DNA from 2 places in the Lysinibacillus sp. 1 U-2021 genome. Region 2 is predicted to be linked to the other one. Evidence: predicted binding sites of a transcription regulator. Region 2 holds the regulator's gene; the other holds the start of a gene.

Region 1 (8,683 bases), 900 kb from region 2:
TTCATGAAACGGACTTGAGCCACCATAGCGTGCATAAAAACGAATTGTATCACCAGGTTCAACTTCCATTTCATGTTTGAACCATTGTAGGGCCTCATCTGTCAATGCAATATTCATTTCAAATGCTCCTCTCTTCCTACAGCCATTTTACCTTTGGTTCGGTGCCGTTTTTAATACGGGCAATATTGGCACGGTGACGATAAATAATAAAGGTAAATAAAAAGGCTACCAAGATGCCTAATGCAAAGTCACCTGTAATAAAATAATAAACGATTGCATAGATAAGCGCTACTAAAGCGGCTATCATTGATGTTAAGCTGACGATTTTTGTGATTTTTAAAGTCACAATAAAGGTAATAAATAGTAGGACAAAGAGTGGCCAAGAATAGCCTAATAATACACCCGCTGACGTTGCCACAGCTTTCCCACCACGGAAGTTGGCAAAGATCGGGAACATATGACCGATTACTGCGACAAGGCCCAGTAATAAAGAATGGAGTGTAGTATCAGAGAAAACAGGAAGTGTCACGAGTAAGACAGCGGCAGTCCCTTTTAAGACATCCATCACTGTAACAATAATACCAGCCTTTTTCCCTAATGTTCTAAAAGTATTGGTCGCACCAAGATTACCGCTCCCGTGTTCACGAATATCGGTATTATAAAAAATTTTGCCTATCCATAATCCAGAAGGTATAGAGCCGATTAGATAAGCACATAAAATAATAAGTCCATTGATCATAGTTGGACTCCTTTCATTCATAGTCCATCACTTGGTACTAATAGTTTGTAACAAGTATTTTACACTTTTTCTTGCTAATCTACAATGTTATGAAGGAGATTTCATCCGAAGTCTTGAATCAATACAAAAGAGAATCTATTAGCGAGGACTAGGCTTTTAGACGTAAATTTGTAGGAAGCACTAAAACCTTTATAAAAATATAGGCAAAATGGCAATTTTGTCAATCGCTCATTCCTTTGGTAGAATAGAAGTCTAACTTTATCCTGTTTCAGCGCAAGGCACGAGGTAGTGTGCAAGCATCACCACTTTATTTTGCAACTAAGTAGGCTTCAATGCGTCAAATGATGATGGAAGCTAGAAGCAGTCTGTCTTGCTCAAATACCAATTTTAAGCAACTGTTGAAGATGTTTACTATTAATAAAAAAGATCAAAACTGTGAGCAAATTTTAAAATTTTATTGGACCTGTCGCTAGCTATTGACAGGAAATGCTATTATTATTAGGATGAGAACATAAATAGAACATGTGTTTGTTTTTTGGAGGGGAATTTTTTTGACGAATAAACAGTCACCTAGCGTCTATAATGATGACGCTATACAAGTATTAGAAGGATTAGAAGCGGTACGCAAACGACCTGGCATGTATATCGGTTCGACGGATGGCCGTGGACTTCATCACCTTGTGTATGAAATCGTAGATAATGCGGTGGATGAAGCACTGGCTGGCTTTGGATCTCATATTATTGTCACAATTCATAAAGATCAAAGTATGAGTGTGCGCGACTTTGGACGTGGAATGCCAACCGGTATGCATAAAATGGGCAAACCGACACCAGAAATTATTTTTACTGTGCTACACGCTGGTGGTAAATTTGGTCAAGGTGGCTATAAAACAAGTGGAGGTTTACATGGTGTTGGTTCTTCCGTTGTGAATGCGCTCTCAACATTTTTAGAGGTGACAATCCATCGCGATGGTAAAAAGTATCGTCAACGCTTTGAGCATGGTGGACAGCCTGTCACAACACTTGAAAACATTGGGCAGACCAAGCAGACAGGAACGCTTGTTCATTTCTTACCAGATGAAACGATCTTCTCTGTCACAAAATTCAATTATGATACGTTAGCAGAACGATTACGTGAATCAGCCTTTTTATTAAAGGGCTTAAAAATTGAATTAATTGATGAGCGCGAGGAAGGCAAGAGCGATGTGTTCTTTTATGAGAATGGCATCGAGGCTTTCGTTGCGTATTTGAATGAGGAAAAAGATGTTCTTCATCCAGTAAAATATGTAGAAGGCGTACAGGATGAAATCGAAGTAGAGTTCGCTTTCCAGTATAACGATGGTTATTCAGAAACGATTTTATCATTTGTTAATAATGTCCGTACACGTGATGGTGGTACACATGAAACGGGTGCAAAGGCAGCATTGACGCGTGTCTTTAATGAATATGCAAGAAAAATTGGCCTGTTAAAGGACAAGGATAAAAACCTTGAGGGGACAGATATTCGTGAGGGCTTAGCAGCGATCGTGTCTGTTCGTATCCCAGAGCATTTACTGCAATTTGAAGGACAAACAAAGGGCAAGCTTGGGACAAGTGAGGCTCGTTCTGCAGTAGATAGTGTAGTGTCTGAGCAAATTTTGTATGTGCTAGAGGAAAATGCAGAGTTATCAGCTTCTCTTGTTCGTAAAGCGATTCGAGCGCAGCAAGTGCGTGAAGCAGCTCGTAAAGCGCGTGAGGATGCACGAAATGGCAAGAAAAATAAAAAGGGTAGTACGATTTTATCTGGAAAATTAACGCCAGCTCAGTCACGTAATGCAGCAAAAAATGAGCTGTATTTAGTCGAGGGGGATTCTGCGGGTGGCTCTGCTAAACAAGGACGTGACCGTACATTCCAAGCGATTCTGCCATTGCGCGGGAAGGTCATCAACACAGAAAAAGCCAAGCTACAGGATATTATGAAAAACGAAGAAATTTCAACGATTATCCATGCGATTGGGGCAGGTGTTGGCACGGATTTTGCGGTGGAGGATTCTGCCTACAATAAAGTAGTCATCATGACCGATGCGGATACGGATGGGGCACATATTCAAGTCTTGCTATTAACATTCTTCTATCGTTATATGCGTCCGCTCATTGAGTCTGGAAAGGTCTATATCGCACTACCGCCGCTTTATAAAGTCTCAAGAGGTACAGGAAAAAAAGAAGTCATTGAATATGCTTGGACAGAAAGTGACTTACAAAAGGCCATCAAGAAGGTTGGAAAGGGTTACATATTACAGCGCTATAAAGGTCTTGGTGAGATGAATGCAGACCAACTATGGGACACAACAATGAACCCTGAAACACGGACATTAATTCGTGTCACAATCGAGGATGGTGCACGAGCGGAGAGACGTGTCACGACGTTAATGGGTGATAAGGTGGAACCACGTCGTAAATGGATCGAAGCCAATGTAGACTTCGGTATGGAGGATGATTCTAACATTTTAGAGAATGAATTCATCCAACAAGAGGAGGACCAAGCATGAGTAGTACAGAAAAGTTTCAAGATTTACCGTTAGAAGAAGTAATGGGTGACCGTTTTGGTCGCTATAGTAAATATATTATTCAAGACCGCGCGTTGCCTGATGCACGTGACGGTCTTAAACCAGTACAGCGCCGTATTTTATATGCGATGTTTACGGAAGGCAACACACATGATAAGCCGTTCCGTAAATCCGCAAAAACAGTGGGTAATGTAATTGGTAACTATCATCCGCACGGCGATAGCTCTGTGTATGAAGCGATGGTACGGATGAGTCAGGACTGGAAGGCACGTCATATGCTCATTGAGATGCACGGGAACAATGGCTCGGTAGATGGCGATCCACCAGCTGCAATGCGGTATACAGAGGCGAGACTATCAGCTATTGCCGCTGAAATGCTACGAGATATTGGCAAGAAAACGGTCGAATTTGTGCCAAACTTTGATGATCAGGATATGGAGCCAACTGTATTACCAGCACGTTTTCCTAACCTTTTAGTCAATGGCTCTACAGGAATTTCTGCTGGGTATGCGACAGATATTCCGCCACATGCCTTAGATGAAGTACTGGATGCTGTGTTGATGCGCTTAGACAAGCCTAATGTTACTGTAGATGAATTGATGACGGTGATTAAAGGACCTGATTTCCCAACGGGTGGAATCATTCAAGGTGTTGATGGCATTAAAAAGGCGTATGAAACAGGTCGGGGTAAAATCATCGTCCGTGCACAAGCAGTTGTTGAACCAATCAAGGGTGGTAAAGAGCAAATTGTTATCACTGAGTTACCATATGATGTAAATAAAGCGAATCTTGTGAAAAAAATTGATGAGCAACGGGTAGATAAACGACTAGAAGGCATTGCGGAAATTCGTGATGAATCAGACCGTACAGGGTTACGTGTCGTAATTGAGCTGAAAAAGGATGTACCAGGACAAGGAATTTTACAGTACTTGTTTAAAACAACGGATTTACAGGTAGCTTATAATTTTAATATGATTGCCATTCATAATCGTCGTCCAACGATGATGACATTGCCTTTATTGCTAGATGCCTATATTGCCCACCAAAAAGAAGTGGTAACAAACCGTTCCATTTATGATTTGCAAAAGGCAAAGGATCGTTCTCATATTGTAGATGGATTAATTAAAGCCCTTTCCATTTTAGATGAAGTCATTGCGACGATTCGTTCTTCAAATGATAAGAAGGATGCGAAGCTTAATTTACAAGCAAAGTTTGATTTTACAGAGGTACAGGCAGAGGCCATTGTAAGCCTGCAATTATATCGTTTAACGAATACGGATATTACAGAGCTTCGTCATGAACAGGACGAGTTAAATAAGCTAATTGCGAAGCTAGAGGGGATTCTACAAAGTGAAGCAAAGCTAGTGCGTGTTATTAAACAAGAGTTACTAGATATTAAGAAGCGCTTTACAGAGCCTCGTCGCTCGAAGATTGAGCAAGAAATTGAAGAAATTAAAATTACATTGGATGTCCTTGTGCCAAGTGAAGAGGTTGTCGTAACAGTAACGAAGGATGGTTATATTAAACGTACATCCACACGTTCCCATGCCGCTTCAAACGGGCAAGATTTTGCCATGAAGGATTCAGATTATTTATTGTATGAAGCAAACTTAAATACACAGCACCATCTATTGCTGTTCACAAATCGAGGCAATTATATTTATCAGCCTGTTCATGAGCTGCCTGATATACGCTGGAAGGATCTCGGCCAGCATATTTCAAGTATTGTGCCAACAGGGGAAGATGAATCCATTATTGCGGTTTATGGCTTCGAAACCTTTGACCAGCCAAATACGTATGTCTTCACAGCCACAAAAGATGGCCAAATTAAGCGCTCACCACTCGCAGACTATGCGGTAACACGTTATTCAAAGCCAATTAAAACGATGAACGTCAAGGCTGGTGATGCGATGATCTATGCATCATTTGTAACAGATGACGTGGAGCTGATGCTCACAACGGATACAGCCTATGCGATTCGTTTCCCTATGGAGGAGTTACCAGTTACAGGTGTGAAAACAGGCGGTGTGAAAGGGATCACACTAAAAGATGGAGAAGCCTTAGTTGGAGTCAATGTGTTACAGCCTGATGTTACCAACTATGTAGTGATTGTGACACAGCGTGGGGCCGTGAAGAAAATGAATGTTGCTGAAGTTGAAGTAGCAAGTCGTGCAAAACGTGGACTAAAAGTATTAACAGAGTTAAAAGCAAACCCTCACCGAATTGTGGCAGTTGTTCAAGCAACAGACGAGGAGCAGGTTGTGATTGAAACTGAAAAAGGTGTTCAAGAGATGATTGACGTACAAGCATTGTCTCGTGCGGATCGACATTCCAATGGTTCATTTAAAGTGGATATTGCAACAGATGGAGCAATTTCTCATGTTGTAACAGCCAAAAAAGAACAGAAACCAAGCTAAAAGCATGCCCAGCCTCTTAGGAGCGCTGGGCTTTAAGCTCTATTCAAAAATAGCACCTTGTCATTTAAGTGAAACTATGGGTATAATAATCATCGAAAAGTTCATAGCGAAAGAATGTAGGGGGGCTAGTAATTGCTAGCTGAGATTGTGTCCGGTAGACGCTGACCCTTTGAACCTGATTTGGCTCGTACCAGCGTAGGGAACATCTAATCAAAAAGCAAAGTTTTGAAGATTGATTGCAATACGTCTGGGAGGAATCCTAGGCGTTTTTTATGTTTTCAAGCAACAGCTTGCCAACATTGTATACGCTTTCTTCTGGTGACAACATTCATGCATGAACACTTTCATATTACAAACTGGGAGGCTTTCGCATGAAAAAATGGTTTTTTATTTTATTGGCAGCACTATTGACATTAGTAGGCTGTAGTGACAAGGATGACAAGCAGGCTGCTGACAAGCTGAAAAAGGTGTCTGTGGTACTGGATTGGACGCCGAATACAAATCATACAGGACTATATGCTGCAAAAAAACTCGGTTATTTTGAGGAACAGGGCTTAGATGTTGATATTATTATGCCTGGCGAGGCGGGCGCAGATCAGCTTGTTGCTTCTGGAAAGGCGGATTTTGGCGTGAGCTATCAGGAAGGCATAACACAGGCACGAGTACAGGGTGTGCCGCTGGTCTCCATCGCAGCAATTATACAGCATAATACATCTGGCTTTGCTTCTATTGCTTCGAAGGGCATTACATCGCCAAAGGATTTTGAAGGTAAAACCTATGGTGGTTGGGGCGCGCCATTAGAGCAAGCCGTTTTACAATCACTCATGCAAAAAGAAAAGGCAGATATTAATAAGCTAGATATCGTCAATGCAGGGGATTTAGATTTCTTCACAATGATGGAAAAAGATATAGATTTTGCTTGGATTTATTATGCATGGACTGGTATTGAGGCTGAGCTGCGTGGGGAAAAGATTAATATGCTATATCTTACAGACTATAGTGATCAATTGGATTATTATACGCCGGTTTTAGCTACAAATGAAAAAATGATACAGGACAACCCCGATGTAGTCAAAGCCTTTGTGGCAGCTGCATCGAAGGGCTATGAATACGCAATTAAAAACCCAAGTGAAGCGGCTGATATTTTAATCGAAGCGGCTCCTGATTTAGATAAAGCGTTAGTGCATAAAAGTCAGGAATGGCTGGCTGATAAATATCAGGATGATGCCAAGCAATGGGGAGAGCAAAAGCTTTCTGTGTGGGAAAATTATGCGAAATGGATGTCAAGCAATCAAGTACTAGAGGGCGAATTTGATGCGAAAAAAGCCTTTACTAATGATTTCTTACCTAAAAAGGAGGCCAAATAAGATGGCAAATTCATTAATCAGTGTACAAATCATTCCGAAGACAGAGAAATATGAAGATGTTATACCATATGTCGATGCAGCAATTGCGGTGATCGATGCTTCTGGGGTGAAATATGAGGTACATCCATTGGAAACAACGCTGGAGGGTGAGCTTTCAACATTGCTCCAAATCATTGAAAAAATGAATGAGAAAATGATTGAACTTGGTGCCATTAATGTCATTACACAAGTGAAAATTTTATATCAGCCAACAGGTATTACGATGGATACATTAACGGAGAAATATCAGTAATGAAACGTGCATTACAGAAGGGAAGGACGATAATTTTTATCGCCTTCCTCTTGTTCATATGGGAACTAATCGTGCGGTTTGCTGAAGTTCCTCATTGGTTAGTACCCACACCAAGTAGTATTTTGTCAGAAGCCATCCAGTCGTATCAAACCTTTCTACCACATGCATTCGCTACAGTACAATTAGCTCTACTAGGTTTGGCCATTGGCATCGCTTGTGGGCTAACGGTGGCAATAGTGTTGCATCGATTTACATTTATTCGAGAACTGTTTTATCCAATTCTTATTATGTCGCAGAATGTTCCTATTCTAGTCTTGGCACCGCTCCTTATTATTTGGTTTGGCTTTGGCTTATTACCGAAGCTTATCATTATCTGTCTTGTGTGCTTTTTCCCGATTGTCATTGCAGCGATGGATGGATTTAGACAAACAGCTCCAGAATTAAAGCATTATTTTGCCATGGTTGGTGCTACAAGGGCACAAACCTTTTGGAAGCTGGAATGGCCTTATGCCTATCCTGCTATTTTTTCAGGCATTAAAATTGCGGCTACATATAGTGTGATGGGGGCTGTGATTGCGGAGTGGCTTGGTGCAAAAAAGGGTATTGGTGTTTACATGACCCTAGCCCAATCCTCCTTCCGTACGGATCGCGTATTTGTGGCAATTTTTGCGATTGTTCTCTTGAGCTTACTATTGTTTAGTGGTATTCGTTTACTTGAAAAATTCATGGTGAAGGGAAGAGGCTATCATGCTCAGCATTCAAAACATCGCTAAATCCTTCGATGCGCTCAAAGTCCTTGATCAACTTTCTTTTGACGTCAAGGATGGAGAGTTTGTGGCCATCGTGGGTCCTTCAGGCAGTGGTAAAAGTACACTTTTTCAATTAATTGGTGGTGTTTCGCCAATTGATCAAGGAGCCATTTTATTGAATGGAGAGGATATCCAACAAAAAAAAGGAACGATTGGCTATATGCCACAGCAGCCATGTCTATTACCCTGGCGTACAATAGTAGAAAATGTCACGCTTGTAGAGGAATTACAACATAAATCAAATGTTGAACGTACCAAGGAATGGTTAGAAAAGGTTGGTCTTGCCTCTTTTATCCATGCCTACCCGAACGAACTGTCTGGAGGCATGCAGCAGCGTGTGTCCTTTATTCGAGCAATGGTCAGTGATAAGCCGATTTTATGCTTAGACGAACCATTTTCTGCGTTGGATGAATTTACTCGACTGGAAATGCAAGCATGGCTTTTATCTATCTGGGAGGAGTACCGCAAATCCATTCTATTTGTTACACATAGTATTGAGGAAGCTCTCTTTTT
Region 2 (8,683 bases):
GTGAACAACAGCGAGTCATTGGTCATCTTGTTTTCCACAAATACTTTGGCGATCATACGTATGAAATTGGATGGGTTATGAATCCTGCCTATCACAATCATGGCTATGCTTCTGAAGCTGCTAAGGCCCTATTAGATCACAGCTTTAATAAAATGAAACTTCATCGAATTATTGCCACATGCCAGCCAGAAAATATCGCTTCTTACCGAGTCATGGAAAAAATCGGAATGCGCCAAGAAGGATTTTTCAAAAAATGCATTCCTCATGGAGAGACTTGGTGGGATGAATACTATTACGCTATTTTAGAGGAAGAATGGAACACTCAAAAGGTAAGAGGTGTATGAAATGAAGAAAACTGCGGTGTTATTATACCCACAATTTAGTGAATATGAATTGAGTGTTGCTTTGTCCATATTAATGCAAGGCGGTAAACCCATCATCACACTTGCATCGAATACCAAACCTATCAGAGGAGAATCTGGTTTAAATTGTATAGCTGATTTATCCGTGAATGAGGTAGAGCTTGACGATATTGATAGTCTACTATTACCAGGCTGTATGGATATTTCTACATTACAACTTGAAGAGAGCTTACTAGACTTCATTCATCTTCTATCTGCAAAAGGAGGAATGATTGCAAGTATTTCTAGCTCCCCTTACCTATTAGCAAAAGCAGGGGTCTTAAAGAACAAAAAATATACAGTAGGACTACCTTTAGATGGCATGGAGCAGTTAGGATGCTTTGAACTTCATAACTATTCAGATGAACTAGTGGTACAAGATGGAAATATCATTACAGCAAGAGGAAGAGGTTTTATTCCTTTCGGTATTTGTTTCGGGCATGCGTTAAAGCTAAATTTTGATGAAAATTGGTATTAAGTGATGATTTAAAACCCAAATGTCCAATTAATCGGGCATTTCATGTTGTTGAAAAAGATGATGTCATTAGTAGAATGAGAATTTTTAACAAGGCTGTGGGGTGATTTCCGTTCCGTCTGTGTGCTACAAGAAAGCAAGCAGCCTGCAACGGAAATCCATTTCTCCCCTTCAATTGACTGTTTTGTTTTTCACACCAAAAGATGTCCAATTAGTTGGACATTTTTTAATTCTTATCTTACGATATATGTCTAATACTTTGGACAAAATGGAGGGATAATTCTGAAGAACATCATCAAAATTTTAAGAAAAAAATTAGGCATAACACAAGCTGCTCTTGCAAAAGAGTGTGGAGTTGTGAGACAGACCATTAATAGTATTGAAAATGATAAATATGATCCGACCCTAGAATTAGCTTTTAAGATTGCTAAGGTTCTCAATAGCCGTATTGATGAGGTGTTTATCTATGACTAAATTTCACCCAAATTATATGATTACAATGAAGGACTTCGTGAAAGAACACTCAGCAATTTTAAGAAAACAAACTCAAGAAGTATCGATACCCGTGACCAATGAGGACCGAAATACCCTCCTAGCCATGCTACAATATCTGAAAAATAGCCAAAATCCAACGCTAGCAAAAAAATATAAGCTTCGCCCTGGGAGTGGGCTCTCTGCTAATCAAATTGGCGTAGATAAACGAATGTTTGCTGTACTCTTTGATGACCAAGAAATGATGCTGATTAACCCTAAAATAATGAGTCATTCCCTTAATATGATTTATCTACCGGAGGGAGAAGGCTGTCTATCTGTAAATCGACCTGTCCCTGGTTTTGTACCGAGATATGAGAGAATTAAAGTCAAAGCTTACGACATCGATGGACATGAAATCATTGTACAGTTACAGGGCTATGGGGCCATCGTTGTACAGCATGAAATCGATCATTTAAATGGCATCATGTTTTATGATCGAATAAATAAAGAGCACCCTTTCCAACTGCCTAATCATGTTATCATCGAAAGCTTTTCTTCGCTTCAGTAGTTTTTTACAGAAAAAAAATTAGCAGGAATATTATTTTCCTGCTAATCTTTCTTGGTGCTCTTGGAAACGACGATGTACAGTCGCCTTACTTACCTCAAATCCTAACCCTCTAAGCGTTATAGAAATTTCTTCAAAGGTAAATCCACGTTTGCGGAGCTTCACAATTTCCTCTACAGGTAGATCTTTTCGCTCCTGCCCCTGCGGATTACCTCGGTTCGATAAATTATTTTCTGGACGATAGCCGTTTTCTACAGCACGTCGCATACCTCGTCGAATTTTAGCATTATGGATTCTACGCTGATACTCCTCTACAATCGCTAAAATTTCAAGCAGCATCGTATCCATTTCATTTAATTGAACTGGGCCTGCATCACGCATCGAAAAAACGTCAGTTGCTGACTTTTGTAATAAATGTAATACAGCCATCCTTGCATTGCCTCGTCCTAAACGAGTTTCATCTTGGACAAAAAGAGCATTAATGTTCTTATCTTTTATAAAATCAAGCATTTCTAGTAAGCCTTCACGTTCTACATCATAGCCACTATGTTGATCTTTAAACACGCCCTTCACCGCATAGCCTTGCTCTTTAGCATAGCGCAGCAACTCTTCCTGCTGGCGCTCTAATGAGGAGCTTTGTGTTTCTTTTTCAGTACTTACGCGACAATAGACAACAGCCGATAGTTGATTATTTATCATTGTTCATTTCTCGCAATTTCGATAGTATTGATGGGACTGGCTTGATCACTCACTACAGGAATAACTAGAGATTTTCCCGCTACAATTTTAATATCTGCTAGTTCATTTTCCGTTTTTACAAGCTTTATCCAATCATCAGTACTCATTTTACCACGATATTGCTCAGCTAACGACCACAAGCTATCTCCATGTTCAATTTGAATTTCTGCGTAACTAACTTTTCCTGGATCAGTAATGTAAAGGTATGCTGCAAATAGTAAACAAGCTCCTATTAAAATTGAGATATGTGTGTTTTTCTTCAACCATGTCATAATCATTACCCCTTTTTAAGAATGTTTGTTCGGAATGTATGTTCCCATAATAAAGCGAACAAACGTTTTTGTCAAACACTTTTCGAACCTATGTTTGCATACATGTTCGCATTCTGTTATACTATCAAATAAGTAGAATGATATTAGAAAAAAGAGGTGAGCACTCATGAAAAAAGTTTCGAAAAGACAAGAGGACATTTTAGCTTTCATTAAGGAAGAGGTACGAGCTAAAGGATATCCACCATCAGTACGTGAAATTGGTGAAGCAGTTGGACTTGCTTCCAGTTCAACTGTTCATGGACATTTAGCTCGATTAGAACAAAAAGGCTTTATTCGTCGAGATCCAACAAAGCCACGCGCAATTGAAATTTTAGAGCCTGAAGAATCCATTCAAAAGCAACAGGTGATCCATGTCCCACTTGTCGGGAAGGTTACAGCTGGTTCTCCAATTACAGCAATTGAAAATATTGAAGAATACTTCCCATTACCCGATACGTATGGCACAAGTGAAGATCAATTGTTCATGCTAGAAATCATGGGGGAATCAATGATTGAAGCTGGGATTTTAGATGGAGATTTAGTCATTGTCAAACAAAAGGCAACAGCTAATAATGGGGATATTGTTGTAGCTATGACAGCTGAGGATGAAGCAACTGTAAAACGTTTCTTTAAAGAGAAAAACCATTTCCGTTTACAACCTGAAAATTCTTCTATGGAACCTATTATTGTCGATCAAGTTTCTATTTTAGGACAAGTTGTAGGTCTTTACAGACGTGTACATTAACGATTAAAGCAGGTTTTGAGGATTATGTTCCTTCTAAGAGCATGTATCCTCTTTTTTACGCAAAAAAAGAATCCATATACGATTGGATTCTTTGTATAATGCCCCTTCTAAGCTTCCTTCTTAAATTTTAAGCTCGCTTCAATAAAGGCTGAAAATAGCTTTTGAGCACTCTCATCTCCTGCTATGGCTAGTTCCTCAGGATGCCACTGAACAGCCAAGCAAAATGGCATCTCCTCATGAACTACCGCTTCGATAATACCGTCGCTGGATTTTGCTGCTACTTTTAATTTTTCTGCTAACACATTCACCGCTTGATGATGAAATGAATTCACTGCAATCTTCTCTTGTTCAACGATAGTCGCTAATAGATTGTCAGCAATAACCTGTACAGAATGGGTAGCTACAGCTCGACCTGATTGCTGCATATGTTGGAGTAACTTGGTACTAAAGTGATCACTATCAATATCCTGATATAAGGTACCACCTAATGCAACATTTAGTATTTGAATTCCTCGACAGATCCCGAAAATAGGCATCTTACGTTGGAATGCGGCTTCAATCAATGCTAACTCAATCGTATCTCGCGCTGGATGAATTTTTCCAAGCTTTAATGAAGGCTCAGCCCCGAATAGAAATGGGTGCACATCATGACCACCAGATAATAATAAACCGTCTGTAAGGGCTAAAATCTGGGCTGCCTCTTCTTCTACTCCAATTGGAATAATCAGTGGAATTCCACCTGCTTCAATGATGCTTTTACTGTAAGCAGCATTTAATTGAGAGGATAAATCATCCGCAACAAAGGCTGTAATACCAATAATCGGTTTCACTTGCTTCCCTCCAAATTCTTGAAAATTGCACAATTACCAAAAGCCTAGATACCAATTAATTAATACATCGCCATAGAAATAAACAATAACTGCGGCCAATGCAATAGATGGCCCAAACGGAATGGGTGTTTTTCTCCCCTGTTTGTTTTTCGATAACATGGTAATCCCGACAATCATACCAATCACTGCTGCTAAAAATAGCGTTAACAGTGTATCAATCGTACCCAGAACGAGACCAATTAAAAAGAATAATTTAATATCGCCTCCACCCATGCCACCGTTTGATAGCACAGCAATGATATATAATATGCCAAAACCAACCACAGCACCCACAAGAGAGTCCCACCACGGTGTTAATGGTGACAGCACTCGTCCAATAGCTAGCAAAGGTAAAAAGAATACTAACACCTTATCTGGAATTAGCATATAGGCCAAATCTGACACAACGATAATAACTAATAAGGAGATAAAAAGGAACGCTACTATCAATTCTATGCCCAAGCCTAGCTGCCAATAAGCAAAGGCAAATAATACACCTGTCATTAATTCTATGACTGGGTAAACCCAAGAAATTTTATTGCCACAACCCCGACATTTTCCTCCTAAAAATACATAAGACAAAACTGGTACTAAATCAAGCGCCGTTAGTCGTCTCTGGCATTTTGGACAATGTGAAGGAGGATGTACAATCGACTCCTTCTGTGGTACACGTAAGCCAACTACATTATAAAAAGAGCCAAAGACAAGTCCAAATAAAAAAATAAAGATCGTATAAGCCATTTCCAATTTTATGTCCTCCTAAACCAATAGGCGCCCATACAAATGAAGTATGGTGCGCCTATCAATAAAGTTTTATTGTTGTTCCTCGTAATAGAACGTCGTCACTTGCACTGTTGCCTTTAACGTAAGATCTGCATCTTTCTCAAGCTGTGCCTGCTCTCCTGGCAATTTAAATTCAATCTTATCGGTTTTCATGACACGCTCTAATTGTTCAACCTCCTGTAAAAAGCTTTCAAGAGAATTAAAATCAAGCGCACCCACCTCTAATATAAAAGTAATAAGCTTTAGATTAGTTGGTAAAGAGTCCTCCGAAAGAGATGCAATCGGTGTAGTACTCTCCTTGTTCTGCTGATCACCATTGACCTCTGCTTCAGCCTGCTCCAACATATTGAGATCATTCGATACATCAGAAGGTGTCACAGTGCCGTCTTCACCTTGAACCGTTAAAGACAGTATACGAGTTCCTGTCACCTCTTCAATCTCAGCTAAATCAAGAATAATCTTTTCAACGGCTCTTGTTGCAGGTAGCTTTTGTCTTAAGGCTAATATATTGATAGTAGGCTGTCCCTGCTCCTTGTCTAATTGTGCTAGTTGTTCTTTGACATTAGCTAATTCTTGCTGCACCTGCAATACATTACTCTCTTTTTCATTCACCTCATCCAATTTTGGTGACAGCAAATAATAATACAGCGCAAATAAAATAGCAGCTATCAACGCCAGTAACAAGATCATAGATGAATTTTTACTACTCGTTAATTTATTCATGAGCGTCGTCCTCCAGCTAAATACATAAAATCGATTGTTGCTGTGATGGACACTGAATATCGCGGTACTTCTTTAAATTTTTGTTGGGGTGTTAACGCCCTTTGTTCACCTAGCTCTATTTCAAAGTTTGAGACAGTGTTAATTTGAGCATCTGTAAAATAGCTACTCATTAAAAGTCGCTCCACATATTTCGATATATCTGTCATCGTTTCAAAATCCACTTCAATATTCACTGTGTTCTCTCCGAAAACGTAGCTACGTAAATAGGAATGAGTTGGTAATAAAGTTTTTGTTTCATCAATTAACGGTGTTACAGGATAAGAAACGCTTTGAATAAAAGTCACAGACTCTTCCAACGAACCCTGATCGACACTTTGTCGTGCGTCTAGCTCTTGCTGCAATTGATTAAGCTGTGTTGTTAATGCCTGTTCCTCTGCAGTCAATCGAGACAATTCACTTTTGGATGTAAAAAATAAAAAAAGGAAATAAGCTACAATAAGTCCCACAATGACAATCACCAAGCTATAAAAAAGCTTGGGAGAGGTTGTTCTTTTTTCAAGTTGTGGTAAGAGGTTTATATCTGGAACCATTAACGAACCTCCTTCAAAGCTAAGCCAAGCAACGTTGAAAATTCTCGCTTAAAGCGAGGAAACGATTTCTCAATTTTTTTCCCATCGACAACCCTCAGTGGTGGTTCTAAATTAGAAGCGAGTAAGTTCCCAATTGATTTCAATAGTGGGTTATCGCCAAGCATGATAATTTCATCCACTGTTTTTTCACCTTTATGTAAAGAAAACTTAAAGAAATTCATCATCCGATCAATCTCTAGAACCTGATCCATTACGACCATTTGATAATTCTCTGATTCGCCATTATAAATAAATTGATAGCTAAACTCATTCTCCTTCTTCCCCTGCCATTGCGTCATATCTACTTCAATGGTTTGATAGCGCAAAAACTCCACTTGGCCATTGGAAAAAATACTGATAGAGAGTTCATTAATCGACCATTCTGCTATTAAATATGTTTTATTAGGCATTAATAAGGACATGTGCTCTAATAAGCGTATATTACAAAGCGCACGAATATCGGCAGCTTCGGGTTCTAATGAAACATCTAACAGCATCCCTACTAGTTTCGTAATCTCTTCAGAAGGCGCAGCAAATAAGATAGCCTTGCCATCCTCGGCATCTGCATCATACACATCAATTAAAGGGTCCTGAAATGGTAAATGAATGGAATGTCCCAATTCCATCTCAGCATATCCTCTTAATTCCTGAGGCTTTACATCTTTAGGGTGCTCAAAGTTTTTTAATAGAACCGTCGTATCAGGGACAAACATGCGAACAGCCTGTTTTTTCCCTGTCCATTTCATTACTTGCTCTTTAATCACCTCAAAAAGAGCTACCTCGTCGATTATTGTCCCATTTTCAACGATTCCAGCTGCTAAAGGGTATTCATAGCCCTGCCACTGATTAGGCTCTGGTCCTTTCGCCACAATCGCACGTAGCACATAATCCTTCAGTTCAATCGAAACATGCGACTTTCTTTTTCTCTTAAACATGTGAAAAGACCCCCTTATCCTATTCAGTATAAATGATTTTTTCAATTAGTCATCCATTTCCCAGCCAGAAACGCAAATTTTCTTGCGCTTCTGAGTGGGTTGGGAGGACTGATTATTCCTTACCTTTTGTATCTTTATTATCTTCCGGTTTTTCCCCGCCAGCTTTTACCAATCTGTCATTAATCTCTTTTTCTGTTGCTTTATTATCTTTAACTTGAAATTCTGTTAACTTAATATCCTTTAATCTAGGGTACGTAACTTCCCAACCAGTTGTTGTATTTAATTCAACAACAGTACCAGCTAAATCTACACCATCTACATACGGTTTTAATGATTCATCATTACATTTATTTTCTTTACATGCCCCATCAATATAAGCAATTTTAGCACCTGCTAGAATATTTGATGCCTCCGCTAAAATTGCACGGTCCTTCGACTTATTAATAATATTACCAATTGCAGGTACAGCGATTGCTGCGATAATTGCTAGGATAACAATTACAGCTAATAGTTCAACTAATGTTAAACCTTTCTCATTTTTCAATAGTTTTTTATTTTTCCATTTTTTTAACATAATGAAATCCTCCTTAATAGTTTTATATGAAGTGTGTGTACACGCGCTTCTGAACATTATGGCGAAGCTGCACAATCTCGCCCAATACATTTGCCACCAGTTCCCTTGCTGCCCTTACGAATATCGTCTGCAATATGCTGTAAGGTGGCATTATCAAAATTAATATATTTGCCATTGCTGTAATAAATCGCATGTGCATTGAAATAGTAGGTGCCCTCGATAAATTGGACATTGGCATTCTGACCTTCTTTATCTGCCTCTAATATTTTGCCTGCACTGTCTAAATAACCATCAGATACTAATTTTCCCACTTCAACCATCTGCCATTGATCGGCGGTTGGATGCTCCATAAAATAGAACTGCGCGGCATGAATGACATTGATAGCATCTGCCTTTAATGCCTTATAACGTGAATTATCAATGACATTACTTATAGCTGGAATTGCAATGGCAGCAATGAT

Evidence for each region. The regulator LexA, encoded in region 2, represses DNA repair genes until DNA is damaged. The targets are predictions, from matches to a motif close to CGAACATATGTTCG.
Region 1: the regulator LexA is predicted to act here: its motif matches at 1,257-1,270, upstream of parE (DNA topoisomerase IV subunit B).

What each region holds. Positions count from the first base shown of each region.
Region 1 is NZ_CP123966.1:224,679-233,361, reverse strand. Features, by position in the region: gene QH639_RS01205 (HesB/YadR/YfhF family protein) at 1-117, opposite strand, end outside; gene plsY (glycerol-3-phosphate 1-O-acyltransferase PlsY) at 137-739, opposite strand; gene parE (DNA topoisomerase IV subunit B) at 1,291-3,267, shown strand; gene parC (DNA topoisomerase IV subunit A) at 3,264-5,702, shown strand; TPP riboswitch at 5,811-5,921, shown strand; gene QH639_RS01185 (ABC transporter substrate-binding protein) at 6,074-7,069, shown strand; gene QH639_RS01180 (thiamine-binding protein) at 7,071-7,361, shown strand; gene QH639_RS01175 (ABC transporter permease) at 7,361-8,134, shown strand; gene QH639_RS01170 (ABC transporter ATP-binding protein) at 8,109-8,683, shown strand, end outside.
Region 2 is NZ_CP123966.1:4,319,844-4,328,526, forward strand. Features, by position in the region: gene QH639_RS23035 (GNAT family N-acetyltransferase) at 1-344, shown strand, start outside; gene QH639_RS23040 (DJ-1/PfpI family protein) at 346-879, shown strand; gene QH639_RS23045 (helix-turn-helix transcriptional regulator) at 1,159-1,350, shown strand; gene def (peptide deformylase) at 1,343-1,918, shown strand; gene QH639_RS23055 (YneB family resolvase-like protein) at 1,949-2,614, opposite strand; gene yneA (cell division suppressor protein YneA) at 2,611-2,925, opposite strand; gene lexA (transcriptional repressor LexA) at 3,092-3,709, shown strand; gene QH639_RS23070 (gamma-glutamyl-gamma-aminobutyrate hydrolase family protein) at 3,817-4,539, opposite strand; gene QH639_RS23075 (prepilin peptidase) at 4,573-5,325, opposite strand; gene QH639_RS23080 (hypothetical protein) at 5,392-6,084, opposite strand; gene QH639_RS23085 (PilN domain-containing protein) at 6,081-6,674, opposite strand; gene pilM (type IV pilus biogenesis protein PilM) at 6,674-7,648, opposite strand; gene QH639_RS23095 (prepilin-type N-terminal cleavage/methylation domain-containing protein) at 7,761-8,222, opposite strand; gene QH639_RS23100 (prepilin-type N-terminal cleavage/methylation domain-containing protein) at 8,279-8,683, opposite strand, start outside.